One region of the Bacillus hominis genome, then DNA from elsewhere that is predicted to be linked to it. Evidence: predicted binding sites of a transcription regulator. Region 1 holds the regulator's gene; each other region holds the start of a gene.
What was found. Region 1 encodes Rex, which represses fermentation and respiration genes when NADH is low (regulators of the CRP and FNR family bind a similar motif). Its sites were predicted from a motif close to TTGTGAAATATTTCACAA; they were not measured.
Positions count from the first base shown of each region.

Region 1 (5,622 bases):
AACCATATCATTGAGGATATATGAAGGATCGTTTTATATTATCTTCCTAGATTCTAACAATGAAGTATCAATATGGTCAAGAGAGAAAGCGACAAAATTCTACAGAAATTATTTTCCTGCTCTCAAAAACACAAAAAAACATCCACTTCTATATAGAAGTGGATGTTTTTCGAGCGAACGGAATTACATCATTCCGCCCATACCGCCCATGCCCATGCCGCCCATATCAGGCATTCCAGCAGCACCAGCTGGTTCTGGCTTGTCAGCAACTACAGCTTCAGTCGTTAAGAACATAGCTGCAACAGATGCTGCGTTTTGAAGTGCAGAACGAGTTACTTTAGCTGGATCTACGATACCAGTTTCAAGCATGTTAACCCATTCGCCAGTAGCTGCGTTGAAACCAACGCCTACTTTTTCGCCTTTTAGGCGCTCTACAACTACAGATCCTTCTAGACCAGCGTTGATTGCGATTTGACGAACTGGCTCTTCTAGTGCACGAAGTACGATGTTGATACCTGTTGCTTCGTCGCCTTCAGCTACGATAGAAGCTACTTTCGTGTATACGTTCATAAGTGAAGTACCACCACCTGCAACGATACCTTCTTCTACTGCTGCACGAGTTGAGTTAAGTGCATCTTCAATGCGAAGTTTGCGCTCTTTTAACTCAGTTTCAGTTGCTGCACCTACTTTAATTACTGCTACGCCACCTGCAAGTTTAGCAAGACGCTCTTGTAATTTTTCACGATCGAATTCAGAAGTAGTTTCTTCTAATTGCGCGCGGATTTGACCGATGCGAGCCTCGATTTGTTGTGAATTTCCAATACCTTCAACTACAGTTGTGTTTTCTTTCGTTACAACGATTTTACCAGCGCGTCCTAAAGATTCAACTGTAGCAGATTTTAAGTCACGTCCTAATTCTTCAGTGATTACTTCGCCACCAGTTAAGATTGCGATATCTTCTAGCATTGCTTTACGACGGTCACCAAATCCAGGAGCTTTAACAGCTACTACATTGAATGTACCACGAAGTTTGTTCACTACTAATGTAGCTAAAGCTTCGCCTTCTACATCTTCAGCAATGATAAGAAGTGGTTTACCTTGTTGTACCACTTGCTCTAATACTGGTAAGATTTCTTGAATGTTAGAAATCTTTTTGTCAGTAATTAAAATGTATGGGTTATCAAGAACCGCTTCCATTTTGTCAGAATCAGTAATCATGTAAGGAGATGCATATCCACGATCAAATTGCATACCTTCTACTACGTCTAATTCTGTTGTGAATCCTTTAGATTCTTCTAAAGTAATAACGCCGTCGTTACCAACGCGCTCCATTGCTTCAGCGATTAATTGACCTACTTCTTCGTCAGCAGCAGAAATAGCAGCTACTTGTGCGATAGAAGATTTACCTTCGATTGGTTTAGAAATTGTTTTTAATTCTGCAATTGCAGCAATAACAGCTTTTTCGATACCTTTACGAAGACCCATTGGGTTCGCACCAGCTGTTACGTTTTTTAAACCTTCACGAATCATAGCTTGCGCTAATACAGTTGCAGTTGTCGTTCCATCACCAGCTACATCATTTGTTTTGCTAGCAACTTCTGCTACTAATTTCGCACCCATGTTCTCGAATGCATCTTCTAATTCGATTTCTTTTGCGATTGTTACACCGTCATTTGTAATAAGTGGTGAACCGAATTTTTTCTCAAGTACAACGTTACGACCTTTTGGTCCAAGCGTTACTTTTACTGCGTTTGCAAGAGTGTCGACACCGCGAAGCATCGAACGACGTGCTTCTTCACTAAATTTAATATCTTTTGCCATAATAATTGACCCCCTTGAATTTTTAAATGTATATAATTAACCGATAATTGCTAAAATGTCACTTTCACGTAAAATCAAGTAGTCTGTACCTTCGTATTTCACTTCAGTACCTGCATATTTTGAGAAGATGATAAGATCACCTGCTGCTACCTCTAAAGCAACACGCTCACCATTTTCAAGCACTCGACCAGTACCTACTGCAATAACTTTACCCTCTTGTGGTTTTTCTTTTGCAGTGTCTGGTAATACAATACCACTTGCTGTTTTTTCTTCTGCTTGAACAAGTTCAATTACAACGCGATCACCTAATGGCTTTAGCATGAACAATAACCTCCTCATTTTGTTATGTAAATTTTATTTATTAGCACTCAAGTCACACGAGTGCTAACACACTTCTAATAATAAATAATCTCAATTTCTTTTGCAAGTAAAAAAATCATAATTTTTTCGCAAATTACTTTATACACTTTCCTATATAGCATTACTTCTTCTACTGCCTTTACTATATGAATCGTTGTTCCCACTTCTTGTATGTTACAATATGAAAGACACCCTAAGTTGTTTTCGCTAAACGCACAACTTTTTCCTGTCTCCTATTTTATTTTCAAATACTTATTTACAAAAAAAATATAATTCAAATGAAAGTTTATATCGTAGGTAGCATATTTACATGTTATCCTACCTTATCTCATACACTAGCGTTAGAAAGGATGGTTAAACCATTTGAAAAAACAATATTGGTGGATTATCGTTACATACATTTTAATGCAGTTATCAGGCATTGCCGGGTTACCGCTTCTCCTGAAAACTGGACTATACGATAATAGGGGATTTACTAGAGAGGAAAAGATTCAGCTCATAACTGGTCATTGGGCTATCATTAGCTTTTTCATTGCATTATGCGTTGTACTTTGGTTACTCAGAACAGACATTCGCGACAGGCATTTAGATAAAATGCGCTCTACTGTTCCAGCTACAATTGGATGGATTTTTATTGGTTTCTTCTTAGCACTGTTCTCACAAAGCATTGCCGGTATGATCGAAATGCGTTTATTAGGGATTACGCCGGGATCTGAAAATACAGCAAGGCTTATGGACATCGCAAGAACGACACCTTGGTTCCTTATCGTCATATCTATAATAGGACCTATTTTAGAAGAAATCGTATTTAGAAAAATTTTATTCGGTACACTTTATAAGAAGTTCAACTTCTTTATTGCCGCTATCATTAGTTCACTTGTATTCGCGGCGATTCATTTTGATTTTACTCACTTATTGGTATACACTTCTATGGGGCTCGTATTCGCCTTTTTATATGTAAAAACGAAACGTATTATCGTTCCAATTGCAGCTCATGTTGCAATGAATACATTAGTTGCAGTCGCTCAAGTTGTAGTAAGTAACGAGCAAATTCAAGAAATGATTAAAGAAGCTGAAAAAATGCAAGGCTTTATCGGAGGATTTTTAGTATGAGAAACTCACCATTGTTCATGGCTGCATTGTACTTTCTTCTTGGATGTATCTTTACACGCTTCGCCATTACGAACGTAACAGATACAATTTGGAATATGTGGACAATACTATTTGCAGTTATGGCAACAATTGATTTTAATTTGGCACTTCGCCTTATCTTAGTCAAATTCACAAAGAAAAAACAATAATAAAACGCAGAGGTCATCTCCTCTGCGTTTTATTGTGGATAATTCTTCAAAAAGTAAACAAGCGTTTGTAACTCTACAGCTAAATCAATATGATGAATTCTTATATTCTCTGACACATTTAAGCGTGCTGGTGTGAAATTTAAAATACCATGTACGTCCGTTTCTGCCAATCTATCTGCCACAGATTGCGCTACTGTAGCGGGTACCGTTAATATTGCCACTTGTATATCAGTTGATAAACGTTCTTCTAATTCATCCAAATGATATACAGGAATTCCCCCGATTTCTGTTCCAACTTTCTCTTCACTAACATCAAACGCCATTTCAATTTTTGTATTATTGTTTTTCGTGAAATTATAATGTAAGAAAGCGGTCCCTAAATTACCTACTCCAATAAGTGCTACACGTGTTATATCATCTTGGTCGAGTGTTTCACGGAAAAATGATAATAAATAATTTACGTTATATCCATATCCTTTTTTTCCTAACGCTCCAAAGTATGAAAAATCTCTTCGAATAGTTGCGGAATCAACCTTTACCGCTTCACTCAATTCGGCTGATGAAACACGTTGCTTACCAGAAAGAGATAAATTTTGGATAAATCGATAGTATAGAGGCAATCGTTTGGCAGTGGCCTGTGGAATTTTTTGCTGATCCATATAACCTCTCCTCTCTTCCTATCTTTATTCACATACTTGAATCAAATACAGAAGTTTAGTACTCATGAATTTCTTTGTATAATAAAGAGAAGAAGTATTCTCTCTTTATTTTAAACTATACACTATTTTTAGTATGATTGAGAAATATAAACATGGCAAAGTTAAGAAATTATTTGAGGTGAAAACATTGATATTATTACAAGTGAATGGGCTTTCGAAATTATACGGTGCAGAAACGATTCTTGCAAACATAAAATTGGAAGTACAAACGAAAGATCGTATCGCATTAGTCGGACGAAATGGAGCCGGAAAATCTACATTATTAAAAATAATAGCTGGCGAGTTATCTCATGATGGTGGTGAAATTATAAAACCGAAAGATGTCTCAATGGGGTATTTAGCTCAAAATACCGGATTAGAAACGTCTTTAACAATTTGGGATGAAATGTTAACCGTCTTTACACACTTACAGCAGATGGAGACAAAACTTCGAAGGCTAGAGCAAGAGATGGGAAAAGAAGAAAACTTTTCAAATGCGGCTATATACGAGAAATTATTAGCTGATTATGACCAATTACAATTAGATTATAAAGATCAAGGCGGCTATCAGTATGAAGCGGATATACGCTCGATTTTAAGCGGTCTTGGCTTCCCAGTTGAAACGCATCAGACGACAATTTCTACATTAAGTGGTGGACAAAAGACTCGATTAGCTCTTGGGAAATTATTATTAACTAGACCAGACTTACTTATTTTAGACGAGCCTACAAACCATTTAGACATCGAAACATTAACGTGGCTTGAGCAATACTTACAAGGTTATCCTGGCGCAATTTTAATCGTTTCTCATGACCGTTATTTCTTAGATAAGCTTGTTACACAAGTATATGAAATTTCGAATAAAGAAAGCAGACGATTTGTTGGTAACTACAGTAAATATTTAGACTTAAACTCAGCTCTATACGAGCAAGAGATGAAGCGTTATGAAAAACAACAAGATGAAATTGCTAAACTAGAAGACTTTGTACAAAAAAATATAGCTCGCGCATCTACGACAAAACGTGCTCAAAGTCGCCGGAAACAATTAGACAGAATGGAATTATTAACTAGACCATTAGGTGATTCCAAATCAGCTTCCTTCCACTTCGATATTGAAAAACAAAGTGGAAATGATGTTTTACAAGTGAAAGATGCAACTATTGGCTATTACCAGGAACCGATTATTGAACATGTAAATATGCGCTTAACTCGCGGTGACAGTGTTGCCTTAGTTGGACCGAACGGAATTGGGAAATCTACATTATTAAAATCCATTGTGAATAAGTTACAGCTATTACATGGAGACGTTGCTTTCGGATCAAATGTATCCGTTGGTTATTATGATCAAGAACAAGCCAACTTAACATCTTCGAAGCGAGTTTTAAATGAACTATGGGATGAATATCCCTTGCAACCTGAAAAAGAAATTCGCACTATACTGG
Region 1 is NZ_JAUCFS010000005.1:258,322-263,943, reverse strand. It holds purine riboswitch at 1-44, opposite strand, end outside; gene groL (chaperonin GroEL) at 184-1,821, opposite strand; gene groES (co-chaperone GroES) at 1,858-2,142, opposite strand; gene QUF93_RS03905 (CPBP family intramembrane glutamic endopeptidase) at 2,545-3,294, shown strand; gene QUF93_RS03900 (YdiK family protein) at 3,291-3,482, shown strand; gene QUF93_RS03895 (redox-sensing transcriptional repressor Rex) at 3,512-4,141, opposite strand; gene QUF93_RS03890 (ABC-F family ATP-binding cassette domain-containing protein) at 4,329-5,622, shown strand, end outside.

Region 2 (5,622 bases), 4.4 Mb from region 1:
ATCTAGTTCTAATTTTTTTAAGCTCTCTTCATATGCAGCAAGTGTCGTTTCATATCCTTGATCTGCGTTCCACACTTTTGAAGTAATGAATAAATCTTCTCGAGAAATCCCTGCTTCTTTTATACCAGCGCGAATGCCTTCTCCAACTGCTTTTTCATTTCCATAAATCGCAGCCGTATCGATGCTGCGGTATCCTGCTTTAATCGCCGACTTTACAGCTTCTACAAGTTCTGGTCCATCTTCTACTTTAAATACACCTAAACCGAACCAAGGCATTTCTACACCGTTATGCAATGTTGTTGTACTTTGTAAATGTTTCATTTTATTTTCTCTCCTTTTATTTTGCTTGATCTCTTTTTTCTAATGCCGTACTCCAAGCTGTTAAAATAACAGCACCTACTACCATAATGCCGCCTACCCAAGCTGTATGAAGTAACCCTAACGAGTTCGTTACAATACCGCCTAAATAAGCACCGAGAGCAATTCCTGCGTTAAACGCTGCAATATTAATTGCCGATGCAATATCAACTGCACTCGGAACAAAGCGCTCAGCCAATATAACTACATATACTTGTAACCCTGGGACATTCATAAATGCAAATAGTCCCATAAAAATAATCGTAATCAGCCCTGCTACTTTAAATGGTGCTGTAAATGTTAGCACGAATAATACAATTGCTTGAATGAAAAACATATAAAATAATGCTCGAATTGGATTATGATTTGATAGCTTCCCGCCAATCATATTGCCAATCGCAATTGCAACCCCATACACTAACAAAATGATTGTAACGGTACTCGATTTAAATCCTGTTACTTCTTGTAATAGCGGAGATAAATACGTAAATGTTACGAATGTTCCCCCGTATCCTAATGCAGTAATGATGAAAACAAGTAATAATCGCCCATTCGTAATAAGTTTGAATTGATCACGAAATGATACTCGCGCCCCCTTTTTTAAATTAGACGGAATTAGCATACTGTTTGAGATTAAGGCAACAATTCCAATTACTACAATTACCATAAATGATGCTCTCCAGCCAAACTGTTGCCCAATAAATGTTCCAATTGGTACACCTGTAATGGTCGCAACGGTTAAACCAGTAAACATAAAAGCAATCGCGCTAGCACGTTTATTCTCTGGTACGAGTGCAGCTGCAATTGTGGATCCGATTGACATAAAAACGCCGTGTGCAAACGCAGATACAACCCTCGCGATAAGTAAAACAGTGAAACTTGTTGCCACAGCTGCAATTCCATTACCGATAATGAAAATAATCATAATCCACATTAATAACGTCTTTCGCGACATACTAGCTGTTAACGACGTTAACACTGGGGCACCAAACGCTACCCCTAACGCATATAAAGAAACGGTTAAACCCGCTGTTGTAACAGAAACATGTAAATCTTCCGAAATAGATGGTAATAAACCGACACTAATAAATTCGGTCGTTCCTATTCCGAATGCACTAATCGCTAGTGCTAATAAAGCAAACATACTTCTTCGATTCGTTTGAACAGCCGAAGAAGATACTGTATATGAATTCAATTGAATTCCTCCTTATTACAAGAAATCCAATCATAATAGTATGATAAAAAGGCCTTTTTATCTTCTAAAAAATATATTTAATCTCTACAAATGCTATTATGAATGGTTTCATTCCTTTTTGAAAGAACGCACTTTCAAGTACGATAGGCACTAAAAAGTAACATAGGTACTTTTTAGTGCCGTACTACTCATTTGCCTCTTACGTATGCTATTATGAAACATATTCAACACGATAAAAAGTACGTACTTTAAAGTGCTATAGGTACTAAAAAGTAACATTTACATCATTTAGCTTCTTTCGTTGAAAAATTGAAAGCCATATTCATCAGAGGAGATTTTTATATGAAGAAATACAACATTCCTGTAGAGGCAACTTTAGAGGTCATCGGCGGAAAATGGAAAGTCGTCATTCTTTGCCATTTACAAAAAGGCACAAAAAGAACGAGTGAACTAAAACGTTTAATGCCTGGTATTACACAAAAGATGTTAACACAGCAATTACGTGAATTAGAAGAGGATGGGGTTATTCAAAGAAAGGTATACAATCAAGTACCACCAAAAGTAGAATATTCCCTTACTGACTACGGATGGTCTTTAGAGTCCATTCTCGATTCTCTTTGTACTTGGGGCGAATGCCATCTTGAAAAAGGCGGTAACACATCGATGCTAATTACAGAGGACGAACAATAAAAAAAGGAAAAAATGAACATAAATTTGTCCATTTTTTCCTTTTTTTATTTATATATATGTACATTTTTAAGATAGCTAAAATATTTTATGCGCTTTCACGCCTTGTCAGTACTAGGTTACAGACTCAATATCAAATAATTAGGAATCATTTTTATGTTAACATACGTGTATATAGTATATAATAAAGGATATATATTATATACACTTTCCGATAAGGGAACTTTCCATTATGCGGACAAGCCATGTATCGGACAGTTCATAAATAATAGGTAAGACGTTATGGTTTTAGATTTATGATTTCAGCTTACTTGCTGTCATAAATTTAAAGGCATTTTATTGTGTTTTGTGAAACTTTGTATAAACTTTCGTAAAACACGGTTACTATCTTACTTATCAAAAATAAGAGTATTGCTATCGTAAAGGAGAATTGGAGATGCCAGAAACTATGACTCAAACAAAGCCAGAACAAGAAACTGTACAAATTTCTGCTAGCCAAGGACAACTTGATGTACTTGATCAGTTGTTAAAACCTGAGGTACAAGAATCATTAACTACACTAGTGGAACAGCTTCCAAAATTAACTGAGCTTGTTAACATTTTAACTAAGTCTTATGACTTCGCTCAAACTGTTGCTACTGATGAAGTATTAAAAAACGACACTGTTAGCGCAATTACAGAGCTTGTAGAACCTGTAAAAGATACAGTGAAAAGCATGGCTGCAACTGCTATCGAAGCGAAAGATCGTGCTGATGAAAGCAACGAAGTTATCGGCCTATTTGGTCTATTAAAATTATTAAAAGACCCACAAGCACAAAAAATGTTCCGCTTTGTAAATGCTTATCTTCAAATTAGTGCAGAACGTAATAATAAATAATTTAATTTATAACAACAATTAGTAAAGACGGGGGATATCATACTATGTCAAAACAAATTGTCATCTTAGGCGCTGGTTATGGCGGTCTTCTTGCCGCTTTAAACGTACGTAAATACTACAGCAAATCAGAAGCACAAGTTACAGTGATCAACCAATACCCAACACACCAAATCATCACTGAACTACACCGCCTTGCAGCTGGTAATGTTGCTGAGCAAGCAGTTGCAATGCCACTTACAAAGCTTTTCAAAGGCAAAGACATCGATCTTAAAATTGCAACAGTTGAGTCATTCTCAGTTGATAGCAAAGAAATCAAACTAGCTGGTGGCACTACGCTATCTTACGATGCACTTGTAGTTGCTTTAGGAAGTAAAACTGCTTACTTCGGTATTCCAGGACTAGAAGAAAACAGCATGGTATTAAAATCTGCTGCTGATGCAAACAAAATCTACAAACACGTTGAAGACCGTATTCGTGAATACGCTAAAACGAAAAATGAAGCTGATGCTACAATCGTAATCGGTGGTGGCGGATTAACTGGCGTTGAGCTAGTTGGTGAGCTTGCTGACATTATGCCTAAACTTGCAAAAAGCCACGGCGTAAATCCAAAAGAAGTTAAACTTCTTCTTGTTGAAGCAGGTCCAAAAATCCTTCCAGTATTACCAGACCACTTAATCGAACGTGCAACTGCTAGCTTAGAAGCACGCGGTGTTACATTCTTAACAGGTCTTCCTGTAACAAACGTTGCTGGCAATGAAATCGACTTAAAAGACGGTCAAAAAATCGTTGCTAACACATTCGTTTGGACTGGCGGCGTACAAGGTAACCCATTAATTGGTGAATCAGGTCTTGAAGTAAACCGTGGACGTGCAACTGTTGATGCACACCTACAATCTACTTCTCACAAAGACGTATTCGTTGCTGGAGACAGCGCTGTTGTCTTCGCTCCAGACGGTCGTCCATACCCACCAACTGCACAAATCGCTTGGCAAATGGGTGAGTTAATTGGATACAACTTATACGCAGCACTAGAAGGCAAAGCATTCGAAGAGTTCGCACCTATCAACTCTGGAACACTTGCTAGTCTAGGACGTAAAGATGCTGTTGCTACAATCGGAGCAAGCAATACTCCACTTAAAGGTTTACCAGCATCATTAATGAAAGAAGCAAGTAACGTTCGTTACTTATCACACATTAAAGGTCTATTCAGCTTAGCTTACTAATCTGAATATAAGCCCGAATCATGCCCTGCATGGTTCGGGCTATTTTTATCCCGCTATTTGCGGGCAGTAAAACTCCCACCTCACAATTTCGGCTGGAGCAAAGAAGTTAGATGGGAGGCGGGCTGCCCGTGAACGCCCGATTGGTGTGGGCTAATAATCAGTGGGGATAAACAACCCCCCCACTGATTAAAGTTTCACTTTATCCGTAATTTTCTCTAATTTATTTATTCGGCAGAAGAATAATATAATCCTCTTTAATTATCAAAATATACTGACTTTTTATGTCAGAATTGTGTATATGAAAAGAGCGGAAGTAGCTATCTTCCCTACCTCCACTCTTTCACAAGAACTATTCGCCCAATTCCACTAAGCTGTAGTTCTTCTTCCCTTTACGAATAATAATAAACCTTCCATCAAATGAATTTTCTACAGTAACATCAGTACCTACATCCGTTACTTTTTCACCATTCATAGATATAGCCCCATTATTAATATCTTCACGCGCTTGACGTCTAGAAGGTTCAATTCCTAAATCAACTAACCACTCTACAATGTTTTTCGTCTCTTTTGAAGATTGGAATGTCGGCATCTCTTTAAAGCCTTGTTCAATTTCATCAGCTGTTAAAGATTTAATATCTCCGCTAAATAAAGCTGCTGTAATTTTCACAGCCTGCAAAAATGCCTCTTCTCCATGAACGAATTTCGTCATTTCTTCCGCTAATACTTTTTGCGCTTCACGTTTATGAGGCTCTGTTTCTACCTTCGCTGCCACTTCATCAATTCGCTCTTTCGTTAAGAACGTAAAGTATTTCAAGTATTTAATTACATCACGGTCATCTGTATTCACCCAGAACTGGTAAAATTCAAACGGTGTTGTCTTTTCCGGATCAAGCCAAATAGCACCACCTGCTGATTTACCAAATTTCGTACCATCCGATTTTAATAATAACGGAATTGTTAGCCCGAATACTTTCGCCTCATGACCTTCTAATTTACGAATTAAATCTAAACCACTCGTAATATTTCCCCATTGATCACTACCACCGATTTGTAATTGAACATCTTCTTCTTTGTATAAATGATGGAAGTCCATTGCTTGCAAGATTTGGTACGTGAACTCTGTGAAAGAGATTCCTGTATCTAAACGACTTGCGACAATATCTTTTGCTAACATGCTATTTATGCTAAAGTTTTTTCCGTAATCACGTAAAAACTCGATAATGTTTATTTTATGTGTCCAGTCATAGTTATTTACCATCTTCACTTCGCTATTCCCGCCGAAA
Region 2 is NZ_JAUCFS010000005.1:4,611,610-4,617,231, forward strand. It holds gene QUF93_RS26670 (glyoxal/methylglyoxal reductase) at 1-321, opposite strand, end outside; gene QUF93_RS26675 (MFS transporter) at 338-1,501, opposite strand; gene QUF93_RS26680 (winged helix-turn-helix transcriptional regulator) at 1,895-2,242, shown strand; gene QUF93_RS26685 (DUF1641 domain-containing protein) at 2,676-3,116, shown strand; gene QUF93_RS26690 (NAD(P)/FAD-dependent oxidoreductase) at 3,161-4,339, shown strand; gene tyrS (tyrosine--tRNA ligase) at 4,689-5,622, opposite strand, start outside.
Region 2: a site for Rex is predicted at 2,586-2,603, ahead of QUF93_RS26685 (DUF1641 domain-containing protein). Genes of this name have one in related genera too.

Region 3 (5,622 bases), 4.3 Mb from region 1:
GAGCAATGTAAAGTATATAAGAAACAGCTACTGGGATGATGATATAAGTGATTATCATCGCTGGGACAACCTCCCACCCTTGGCTGGAAATTAAATTAATTGGTGCGATAAGAGAGCTTAATCCAAGACCTGCAATTTCTTTCCCTGCTTCTAGCTGGAAAATTAATGCTGATACTGGACCGACTATAGCACTGGCGACGACAGTTGGGACGAGAATCATTGGATTTTTAGTAATGTTCGGCAACTGTACTTTTGGAGTACAAAGTGCCTGAGCTAATATGCCGCCTAAATTATTTTCTTTCGCTGAAATAACAGAGAATCCGATAAATTGAGCAACACATCCTGCAAGTGCTGCACCTCCCGCAACACCATCTAAGCTAAGTGCTATCGCTAAAGCAGCTGATGAAGCTGGAGAGATAAGTAATAGTCCCCAAACTACAGCAATCACGACAGAAGCGATAAATGGGCTACCAGCTGAACTATCTTTAATGAATGCTCCAACTGTATTTAAAACTGGGCTAATATTTTGAGCTAACCAAATACCGACTAAACCAGAACCGAGTATTGCTGCAAATGGAACGAGCATCATATCTAAAGCAGTTTTTCCACTTAATCGTTTACCAATATAAACTGCTAAAGTCGCTGTTAATAATGCACCGATTGGTTCACCTGTTTTAATGATGAGACCAGCTTCAGTAATTGAAATTGAACCAGCTCCAATTGCTCCGGCTACCATCGCTGAGAAAATTACGAGTCCGTTTGCACCGAGCATAAAAGCAATTCCGGCTCCAATCGCTGGTGCCATAAGTGATTTTGCAACAACTCCGATTGTAATAAGTAATGGGATATCAACAATTCTTCCTATATTTTCGATTAGTAAACCAATTCCAAGGGATACGAAAATACCCTGTGCGATTCCGGCAGAAGCTTTAAACACACGAGACATTATATATTCCTTCATTTGTTTCACCTTCTCCTATAATTTAGTAACCAATTGTTTTCATATAATCGCGTAAAACATCGTTTGATTTTGCAAAGCGGCTTTCTTCATCTTCTGATAAGTTTAGTTCTACAACTTCTCTTACACCGTCTCTAGTAATAATTGCTGGTACTCCTGTACAAATATCGTATTCGCCATACTCACCATCTAAAATGGATGAAACAGCGATAACACGGTGATCATCATTGAAAATTGAGCGAGCAATATATGCCAGAGAGTTTCCAATTCCATAATAAGTAGTTCCTTTACGCTTATAAATTTCCCATCCAGCTTTTGCAGTCTTCTCAACAATTTCATCTAAATCTATTTCACCTAATCGTTCTTTTTGTTCCTCTAAAATTTGTAGAATTGGCTTTCCGCCAACCGTTACGTGAGACCAAGCAACCATTTGAGAATCACCATGTTCTCCTAAAGAATATCCATGAATACTGCGAGGATCTACCTCTAACATCTCAGATAAAATCGTTCTTAAACGAGAAGAATCTAGTGATGTACCAGTACCAAGTACACGATTTCTTGGTAAACCAGATAATTTCCAAACTTGATATGTAATAATGTCAACTGGGTTCGATGCGATTAAGAAAATACCGTCAAATCCACTTTCCATTACGCCGCTAACAATGCTTTCCATAATTTTTGCACTTGCTCCTAAAGTATCTAAACGACTTTGTCCAGGCTTCGGTGCTGGTCCTGCTGTAATAATGACAATATCCATATCTTTGCAGTCTTCATAGTTTCCTGCATATACTTTTGTTCTTGTATTTGTAAAGTTAATGCAGTGCGATAAATCCATCGCTTCTCCAACTGCACGTTCATAATTTATATCAATTAACAATAGTTCTTCGCAAATGCCTTGATTTACAATGGAATACGCACAACTTGATCCAACTAATCCAGTACCAATAATTGCAATTTTTCTTGTATTTCTTCTCATGGCAATCTCTCCTAATTGATTATGTAATCTATTTCTTTTGCTCTTTACACTCCTAATTATAGAGATTTCCACAATAGAAACCATGGATACTTTGTGAAAAATTGAACAAACTTTTGTCCTTTTTGTGAATTGTCATATTCAATTTTCGTCATATTTGTTACAACTGGAAAAATATTTATTATATATTTATTGACATATATAAAGTGAAACTTTAATCAGTGGGGGGTTTTGTTCATCCCCCACTGATTATTAGCCTTCACCAATCGGGCTACCCGGCAAATAGCGAGACAAAACAAAAAAACGAGCGACTTCATTCGCTCGTTTTTTCAGCACGCTATTCCGCACTTAATTGACTTTTTAATTGCTCTACAATCATCGGATTCGCAGGTGCTGCTGGCTTATAATAACTTTTTTGCTTTGCGTATTCATACATATTACGTTGGCGCGCCTCGTCTTGATTACGAATTTGAATTAACGTTTGATGTAACTGTTCATTATCAGACTGTGAAATATAATTTGCATAACTTGTTAAACTTGCATTTAATCCTGCTAAATAATCATTTACCATATCTTTTTCATTCATCTTTCGCTTCCTCCTATCCTAGGAACGTCATTAATTGCTGTTTCGTATTTCGTGCATCTTGTGCATCCTTTTGTAGCATTTGTTTCAACTCTGGATCTGTACATGCCTGTGCATACTGGTCCAATTTGTTAATAATCGTTGCGTGTCCACCAATTAAATGACGTAAGTTTTCTACTTCAAGCTCTGTTAAATTTTGCATAGGATACTCCTACCTTTCTTTGTTCATTCGTCATTAGTATTTGGCTCTTTTTAAATCGTATTCATTAAAAATCATTCTTAAATTCATTTCATACTAAAATCAGCAACATCTATTTATATAGACAAAAAAATGTTATAATTACAGAAAAATACAAATATTAAAAATGCATCCTTAACTTTATAATTCACAGATACAGCATATTAAGAAGGTGTGCCCATGCAAAGAACGTTTAAAGTCATCTTCTTCATCGCTTATGCGATCCTATATGTAAATTTGTTAATTGATGTATTAACTTTAAAACCACTATCCACCTCTATACCTTTACACATGTTATTTCTCATTTGTTTTCTATTTATAGCACTTAACAATTATAAAAATCGGAACACTACATTTTTCTTATTATTTATTAATGCAACTCTATTAGTAAGCGGTAGTTTGAAAAAACTCCCTTTTATAAACTCTACATAACAAAGGAGCAATACTCATGAAAATCCACGACTTTCTTACAAAAAGCCAAGAAGCTTATGATTCTGAGTCAAGCCACGACCCTTTCGTATTTACGTTTTTCAATTTTGTTTTAGCAATATATACATTTCTAAAGCCTGCTAAATAATATTATTTAGCAAGAAAGAGCCTCTAAATCATTAGAGGCTCTTTCTCATTTTCAAGCCCTGTTCAATTTCGCATAGAATGCTCTTATCTTTCTTTGCTCATTCACGATTGAATATTTATTTCTTTTTGAGTTATGTGCACTAAAAAACCTTAGAATCGTTTCTAAGGTTTCCTCTTATTCATTCTCTCATTACATGTAATCCTTTAATAAACGTTTCCAGTAATAAATGTAAACTTGTATCTAAATCCAGCGGTAAACCAAATCCCCTCTGCTGTTCAATCGACGCAAATCCATGGCAAATACTTCTGAATCCGCGTGTCGCATGAAGTGCATTCTCTCCTTCTAAGCCGTATTGTTGTAAAATCCGAAGACAAAGCTCTACAATTCCATCCCCTGCTTTTCTTACTTCTTCATCTCGTAAAAAGGTTGCTTCATACAATCCAGGATGTTTTCGGACAAACGCTACGTACGCTCCTCCTAATGCATGAATTGCTTCATCCACGCTTTTACCCGAGGCCGCCTCTTCCAGTCTGTTATGCAGCTGTTTTATTCCGTAAATACCAAGATTTTTCCGGACATCTTGTAACCCTTTCACATGATTATATAGAGAGGGCGAACGTATCCCCAACCTTTGCGCTAATGACGATACTGTTACTTCTTGTATCCCATTTGTATCTGCGATTTCTGCCGCTGTGTCTACAATTTTCTGTAATGTAAGTCCGATTCTCGGTGACATAAATTAACCCTCTTTCATGCTTTCTACATTTCGCTTAGCTTCCTTAATAGCAATCTCTATGGCAGCGCCTGGATTTTTCATCATTTTTCCATGTCCTGTCGCAAGCAAAGAAGGCTCATATCCTCTTAGCTTCTCTGCACTTTGTAATGCTACTTCTTTACTCCACGTTGCCATCGCAGGAAACGGAAACCAAAATTTCATTTGTCCCGAAACAGCCATACCTCCTCTTGTTTGGAAGGCATCCCCGACAATAAGAGCTTTATTTCGTACATCGAGAAACGACATGGATCCTGGCGTATGTCCCGGTGTCATAATCGCAAGAAGCGATCCAATGCGGTCGCCATCTTCCAATAAAACATCAGGTACCGTTTTTACCTTTTTAGGTACACCGCCTTTTATTGGTATATTTGGTTCATCCTTTTGTAACGATGTATCTCCCTCTAACAGCTTTGCGTCCCGCTTAGAAATATAGACTGGGACATCAGGAAGTACTTCCTTTAATTCGTCTAGTGCACCGATGTGATCATCATGCGCATGCGTTAATACAATCTTAGTAATTGGTTTCCCTATTTTCTTAGCCTCCTGTAAAATACCTTTTGCGCTATATGGCAAAGCCGCATCAATTAAAGTTAAACCATCTTCTTCCTCCACAAAGTAACAATTCACAGGAAACACTCTTGGTAAAAATGACAATTGATATACCGTTTTTTCATGTATCATTCTCATATTTCCAGCTCCCTTTCCAAAAACTAATACCATTAGTTTTGTTATACTAATGGTATTAGTTTTCGTCACTAAAAATTCCATTTTTGCGCAAAAAAAACAGTAGTCGTTTATACAACTACTGTTTTTTGAAGGTATTAAACTGTATAACGCTCGTCTTCTAAAATTTTCGCAGCGATTTCACGTTTCTTCGGAATTACGTTAAGTGGTGTGTGGCGAGTTAATTTGCGTAATGATGATAACATCATGCGCAGCATGTCGCCGTTTTCAACTGCGATAAGTGTTTCTTTCGCATCTGCTTCGATTTCGTTGAATGCTTCTTGGCAGAATACTTCAGTGTATAACACTTTTTGTTTATTCTTTTCAAGACCAGTTGTTTTAATTGCTTTTTCTGTACGAAGAACAGCTGATTCCATTGCGTATAGGTTGCTTACGATGTCAGCGATATTCACAAGAATTTCTTGCTCTTTATCTAATGCTTTACCGTATTTTTGAGCAGCTAATCCAGCTACCATTAAGCCGATTTTCTTCGCGTTAGTTACTAAATACTTTTGAAGTGCTAATGGCTCATCGCCTACTTCTTCTGGCATCATCATCATTAACTCTTCTTGTAATTTTTGTGCTTTTTGAAGAAGTGGTAATTCACCTTTCATCGCTTTACGTAAGAACGTACCTGGTACGATTAGGCGGTTAATCTCATTCGTTCCTTCGAAAATACGGTTAATACGAGAATCGCGGTACATTCTTTCAATCTCATACTCTGCCATAAATCCGTAACCACCATGAATTTGAACGCCTTCATCTACTGTATAGTCTAGTACTTCAGAACCGAAT
Region 3 is NZ_JAUCFS010000005.1:4,555,255-4,560,876, forward strand. It holds gene QUF93_RS26375 (PTS sugar transporter subunit IIC) at 1-961, opposite strand, end outside; gene QUF93_RS26380 (L-lactate dehydrogenase) at 984-1,934, opposite strand; gene QUF93_RS26385 (spore coat protein) at 2,269-2,517, opposite strand; gene QUF93_RS26390 (hypothetical protein) at 2,531-2,716, opposite strand; gene QUF93_RS26395 (TetR/AcrR family transcriptional regulator) at 3,508-4,065, opposite strand; gene QUF93_RS26400 (MBL fold metallo-hydrolase) at 4,069-4,791, opposite strand; gene QUF93_RS26405 (acyl-CoA dehydrogenase FadE) at 4,926-5,622, opposite strand, start outside.
Region 3: a site for Rex is predicted at 2,026-2,043, ahead of QUF93_RS26380 (L-lactate dehydrogenase). Genes of this name have one in related genera too.

Region 4 (5,622 bases), 4.2 Mb from region 1:
TATAGTTTTCATATGTAGCTTTCGTAAAATTACATACGACAACTAACGCATCTTCCTGCTTATCCCCTTGGCGGATGAACGAGAAAATACTTTGCTCATTATTATTAGCATCAATCCACTGAAATCCTTCAGGCGAGTGATCTAACTGCCAAAGTGGTTTTGAGCGCTTATACAATGCTATGAGCTCTTTAAAGTAATCATGCATATAACGATGCATTTCAAAATCATGTAAATTCCAATCTAAATCTTCAAGGTCTTTCCACTCATCAAATTGCCCGAATTCTCCACCCATAAAGAGTAATTTCTTACCTGGATGAGTAAAGAAATATCCATATAATAAACGAAGTTGGGCGAACTTATCCCAGTAATCTCCCGGCATTTTATTTAATAACGACTTTTTCCCATGAACGACTTCATCATGAGAAAGCGGCAATATAAAGTTTTCAGAGTGAGTATATAGTAAAGAGAATGTCATTTTCTCATGAATGTATTTCCGGTACTCTGGTGCACATTCCATATATTTCAACACGTCGTTCATCCAACCCATATTCCATTTATAATTGAACCCAAGTCCACCCTCGTATGTTGGAGCTGTTACAAGTGGCCAAGCTGTTGAATCTTCTGCTGTCATAAGAAACTCTTCATCTTCTGCAAACACAGCTTCATTTAACTCTCGTAAGAAAGAAACAGCGTGTTCATTGCTTTGCTCTTTTCCTTCTTTATTCCAGTACAGCATATTCGCAACTGCATCTACCCTGAAACCATCAATATGGAAATACCTCATCCAAAATAACGCATTTGAAATTAAGAAATTACGTACTTCTCTTTTCCCTAAATCAAAATTAACAGTTCCCCATACCTGGTTTTCTTGTACATCTATATCTTTATATTCATAAGTCGGTGTCCCATCAAACAAATATAAACCGTGAGCATCTTTACAAAAATGCCCCGGCACCCAATCTAAAATGACACCGATTCCATATTTATGACATTCATCGACAAAATACATCAAGTCATGTGGCGTGCCGAATCTACTTGTAGCTGCATAATATCCCGTTCCTTGATATCCCCAAGAACGATCATATGGATGCTCAACAAGCGGCATAATTTCAATATGTGTAAATTGATGTTCCACCACATAAGGAATGAGCTCCTCGGCCATTTCTCTGTAAGAATACAGAGCGCCATCTTCTTTCTTTTTCCAAGAACCGAAATGTAATTCATAAACTGTCATCGCTTCTTTATAAATCGATTTTTTCTTTCTCTTACGAATCCAGTTTTTATCATTCCATTCATATCCCTCTATATCAAAAACTACAGATGCCGTATTTGGTCTTACTTCTGCATATACTGCGTAAGGATCTGCTTTTAAAATAACGGCACCATCCATCGTTTCAACCGCATACTTGTATATCTCATTCTCTTCAATATACGGTACAAACAAGGACCAAATCCCCTTTTCTGTCACTTGTAGCATCTTATGTTGCTCATAATCCCATTCATTAAAATCTCCAACAACACTCATTGCTTTCGCATGAGGAGCCCATACTGTGAATCGTACCCCTCGCATCCCATCTTCCGTCACAATATGTGCCCCAAAGATGTTATAACTGTCATAGTACTTTTCTGTATGAAACTCATCTCGTTTCACTTCTTCACAATTTATTACATCCAATATGTTCACCTCACTAAGATGACAGAAATTTTTTACTCTTTATCATTTCTGCGAAAAACTGAAATATCCTTGTTATTTTTTTAAAAATATACGTTTTTTTCTTTAATTTTGCTTAAAATATTCAAATTTACTGTGTAAAATATCGAATTTTGACGAATATTCATTGCAAACGCTTCATTTCCCCTTACTATTTTCACCTTTCATTGTTGCTCAATATTTACTTTATTGATTTCTCCCTGTTTTTCACACTATTTTCCACGTGAAATTCAAACAAAATAATCTGTCATAGAAAAATGTTTCTCAACATTTTTTGTGACAAAATTTATTGAAATGTAAAATTCATAAGTATATATTTATTCTCAATAAAGAACACCAAGATTTGCAACTATAATTCATAAGAACCAGATGCTACAAAATCACAAACACCTGTAGAAAAATCAAAAAGTGGGACACTGACAGATATTTTAAAGAAGTTAGGACTAACACCGAAAAAATAACATATAAAAGCACTCTATTCAAAAATAGAGTGCTTTTTTCTATAAACGACCCTTATCCAGCAAAAGGGGTATATTGGGGATATACAAGGGAAACCGGAAAAGGAATTTATATTAAATTATATAAAAACTCAGAGGTAGGAAGCAGTTTCCCGCCTCTGAATTATTTAGCAATTATTATAGTACTGGTGCCATTGTTTCTTTTAACACTTTTACAGAATGAGCGAATTTCGCTTTTTCTTCTTCGTTTAATTCAAGTTCTACTATTTCACGTACACCTTCGCGGTTAATAACAGCTGGAACACCTACGTAAGCATCTTTCTCACCATATTGACCTTCAAGGTATGCAGATACAGTTAATACGCTGTTCTCGTTGCTTAAGATCGCTTTAGTTACACGAAGTAGTGACATACCGATTCCGTAGTAAGTTGCGCCTTTACGCTCGATGATGTGATAAGCTGCATCGCGTACATTTTCAAAGATTTTATCTAAATCTTCTTGGTTATACTGTTCGTTGTTCGCTAAGATTGTTTCTAGTTTTTGTACACCTACAGTAGCGTGGCTCCATACTGGAAGTTCAGTATCACCGTGTTCACCAACGATGTAAGCATGAACGTTACGTGGATCTACATCTAAGTAGTCACCTAACATGTAACGGAAACGAGCAGAGTCTAAAGTTGTACCAGAACCAATTACGCGCTCTTTTGGTAAGCCAGATTCTTTCCAAGTTACGTAAGTTAAAATATCAACTGGGTTTGTTGCGATTAAGAAGATTCCATCGAATCCGCTATCCATAATACCGCGAACGATTTGTTTAAAGATCTTTGTATTTTTCTCAACTAAGTCTAAACGAGTTTCACCTGGCTTTTGTGGTAATCCAGCAGTGATAACTACTAAATCTGCATCTTTACAATCTGCATAGCTACCGCTCCAAACTTTTGTTGGTGCTGGAGAGAATGGTACCGCATGGCTTAAGTCCATTGCTTCCCCTTCTGCTTTTGCTTCATTTACATCTACAAGTACGAATTCTTCAGCTACACCTTGGTTGATCATTGAGTAAGCATAACTACAACCTACAGCTCCTGTTCCTACTAATACTACACGATTGATACCTTTTTTCATTTTAATTTCCCCTCTCAATTGTTTTACATATATTATTTATTATTGTTTAAGTAATTAATTAAAATACTAATTTAATGTTGTTTAACTTCTTTACATTCATATTGTAGCACGGATTATTGTGAATTACTTCACAAATTATGACCTATTTGTGAACTTTTTCACATAGAGTGTAAAGTTATCGTGGTAGGTGTGGAATCAATCTCAATTTAAGTGTTTTGTTTAGATTGTGAAAGGGTTTTTCTTATGTTTGTATACCGGATTCATCTTTCCAAGTATGCTTTGTATTTCTACTTGAAGCTCTTTTCTTAACAGTGATTCGTCTAGTCCCTTCGTCCCAATAAGTTGAATAGATTCAATCGGGATTTCTTCAATATGCTTTTGCCTTCTAGCTAGATCACGATGCCTATTAATCGCAACTTGAAATAACCATGTTTTTATATAAGTAATTTTCATATTTGGTATAGATAATAATGCTTTATGTACCGTGTCTTGAATGATATCCTCTGCTTCTACTGGTGTTACTCCAATTTTAAGTAAATACCTATAAATACTTTTAGATGTTTCTACAATAATCTTTTCATACTCCATCGCCCTCTCCTTTCTATTAGTTAGACGTTTGAAATAGAAAAAAGTATACAACATTTCATAAAAAAAGCGGACTATCCAAAGTCCGCTTTTACACAACAAAAAAGAGATAGCAGATTATGCTATCTCTTTTAGTATGACCCGTACGGGATTCGAACCCGTGTTACCGCCGTGAAAGGGCGGTGTCTTAACCACTTGACCAACGGGCCAAAATCTGGCAGAGAAGAAGGGATTCGAACCCTCGCACCGCGTTCGCGATCTACTCCCTTAGCAGGGGAGCCCCTTGAGCCACTTGGGTACTTCTCTATAATATGGCTCCGCAGGTAGGACTCGAACCTACGACCGATCGGTTAACAGCCGATAGCTCTACCACTGAGCTACTGCGGAATAATTATGGTGGGCCTAAATGGACTCGAACCATCGACCTCACGCTTATCAGGCGTGCGCTCTAACCAGCTGAGCTATAGGCCCATAATAGATAAGCGGGTGAAGAGAATCGAACTCTCGACCAGAGCTTGGAAGGCTCTTGTTTTACCACTAAACTACACCCGCATTAAATTGAAAATGGTGAGCCATGAAGGATTCGAACCTTCGACCCTCTGATTAAAAGTCAGATGCTCTACCAACTGAGCTAATGGCTCATTTTGAAAGTGGTGCCGGCTAGAGGACTTGAACCCCCAACCTACTGATTACAAGTCAGTTGCTCTACCAATTGAGCTAAGCCGGCTTGCGATTTCAAAATGGTGGCTCGGGACGGAATCGAACCGCCGACACGAGGATTTTCAGTCCTCTGCTCTACCGACTGAGCTACCGAGCCTTTATGTAAAAATGGCGGTCCCGACCGGGGTCGAACCGGCGATCTCCTGCGTGACAGGCAGGCATGTTAACCACTACACCACGGGACCATTTGGTTGCGGGGACAGGATTTGAACCTGCGACCTTCGGGTTATGAGCCCGACGAGCTACCGTACTGCTCCACCCCGCGATGATATAATATTTAATTTAAAAAAATGGAGGAGGTAGAGGGATTCGAACCCCGCGCGACTCTCGCCGCCTGTCGGTTTTCAAGACCGATCCCTTCAGCCGAACTTGGGTATACCTCCGAGATATGAACTTTGAGTGGTGGACCTTGTAGGACTCGAACCTACGACCGGACGGTTATGAGCCGTCTGCTCTAACCAGCTGAGCTAAAGGTCCTTATGGTAGCGGCGGAGGGATCGAACCCCCGACCTCACGGGTATGAACCGTACGCTCTAGCCAGCTGAGCTACACCGCCATAAGTGATATTCAATAAGTGGAGCCTAGCGGGATCGAACCGCTGACCTCCTGCGTGCAAGGCAGGCGCTCTCCCAGCTGAGCTAAGGCCCCATGTTTTGAAATATCGGGAAGACAGGATTTGAACCTGCGACCCCTGGTCCCAAACCAGGTGCTCTACCAAGCTGAGCCACTTCCCGTTAATAAAAACGCGCCCGAGAGGAGTCGAACCCCTAACCTCTCGATCCGTAGTCAAACGCTCTATCCAATTGAGCTACGGGCGCATATGGTGCCGAGGGCGGGGTCGAACCCGCACGGTGGTCACCCACCGCAGGATTTTAAGTCCTGTGCGTCTGCCTGTTCCGCCACCCCGGCATATCATATTGAAAATTGGAGCGGAAGACGGGATTCGAACTCGCGACCCCAACCTTGGCAAGGTTGTATTCTACCACTGAACTACTTCCGCAAGACATGTATGAGTTATTTTATTAA
Region 4 is NZ_JAUCFS010000005.1:4,463,428-4,469,049, forward strand. It holds gene glgB (1,4-alpha-glucan branching protein GlgB) at 1-1,675, opposite strand, end outside; gene QUF93_RS25760 (L-lactate dehydrogenase) at 2,347-3,291, opposite strand; gene QUF93_RS25765 (RNA polymerase sigma factor) at 3,511-3,879, opposite strand; tRNA gene QUF93_RS25770 (tRNA-Glu) at 4,014-4,085, opposite strand; tRNA gene QUF93_RS25775 (tRNA-Ser) at 4,092-4,182, opposite strand; tRNA gene QUF93_RS25780 (tRNA-Asn) at 4,189-4,263, opposite strand; tRNA gene QUF93_RS25785 (tRNA-Ile) at 4,271-4,347, opposite strand; tRNA gene QUF93_RS25790 (tRNA-Gly) at 4,358-4,428, opposite strand; tRNA gene QUF93_RS25795 (tRNA-Lys) at 4,442-4,517, opposite strand; tRNA gene QUF93_RS25800 (tRNA-Thr) at 4,528-4,603, opposite strand; tRNA gene QUF93_RS25805 (tRNA-Phe) at 4,618-4,693, opposite strand; tRNA gene QUF93_RS25810 (tRNA-Asp) at 4,706-4,781, opposite strand; tRNA gene QUF93_RS25815 (tRNA-Met) at 4,785-4,861, opposite strand; tRNA gene QUF93_RS25820 (tRNA-Ser) at 4,888-4,979, opposite strand; tRNA gene QUF93_RS25825 (tRNA-Ile) at 4,997-5,073, opposite strand; tRNA gene QUF93_RS25830 (tRNA-Met) at 5,077-5,152, opposite strand; tRNA gene QUF93_RS25835 (tRNA-Ala) at 5,172-5,244, opposite strand; tRNA gene QUF93_RS25840 (tRNA-Pro) at 5,258-5,330, opposite strand; tRNA gene QUF93_RS25845 (tRNA-Arg) at 5,341-5,414, opposite strand; tRNA gene QUF93_RS25850 (tRNA-Leu) at 5,418-5,505, opposite strand; tRNA gene QUF93_RS25855 (tRNA-Gly) at 5,522-5,596, opposite strand.
Region 4: a site for Rex is predicted at 3,408-3,425, ahead of QUF93_RS25760 (L-lactate dehydrogenase). Genes of this name have one in related genera too.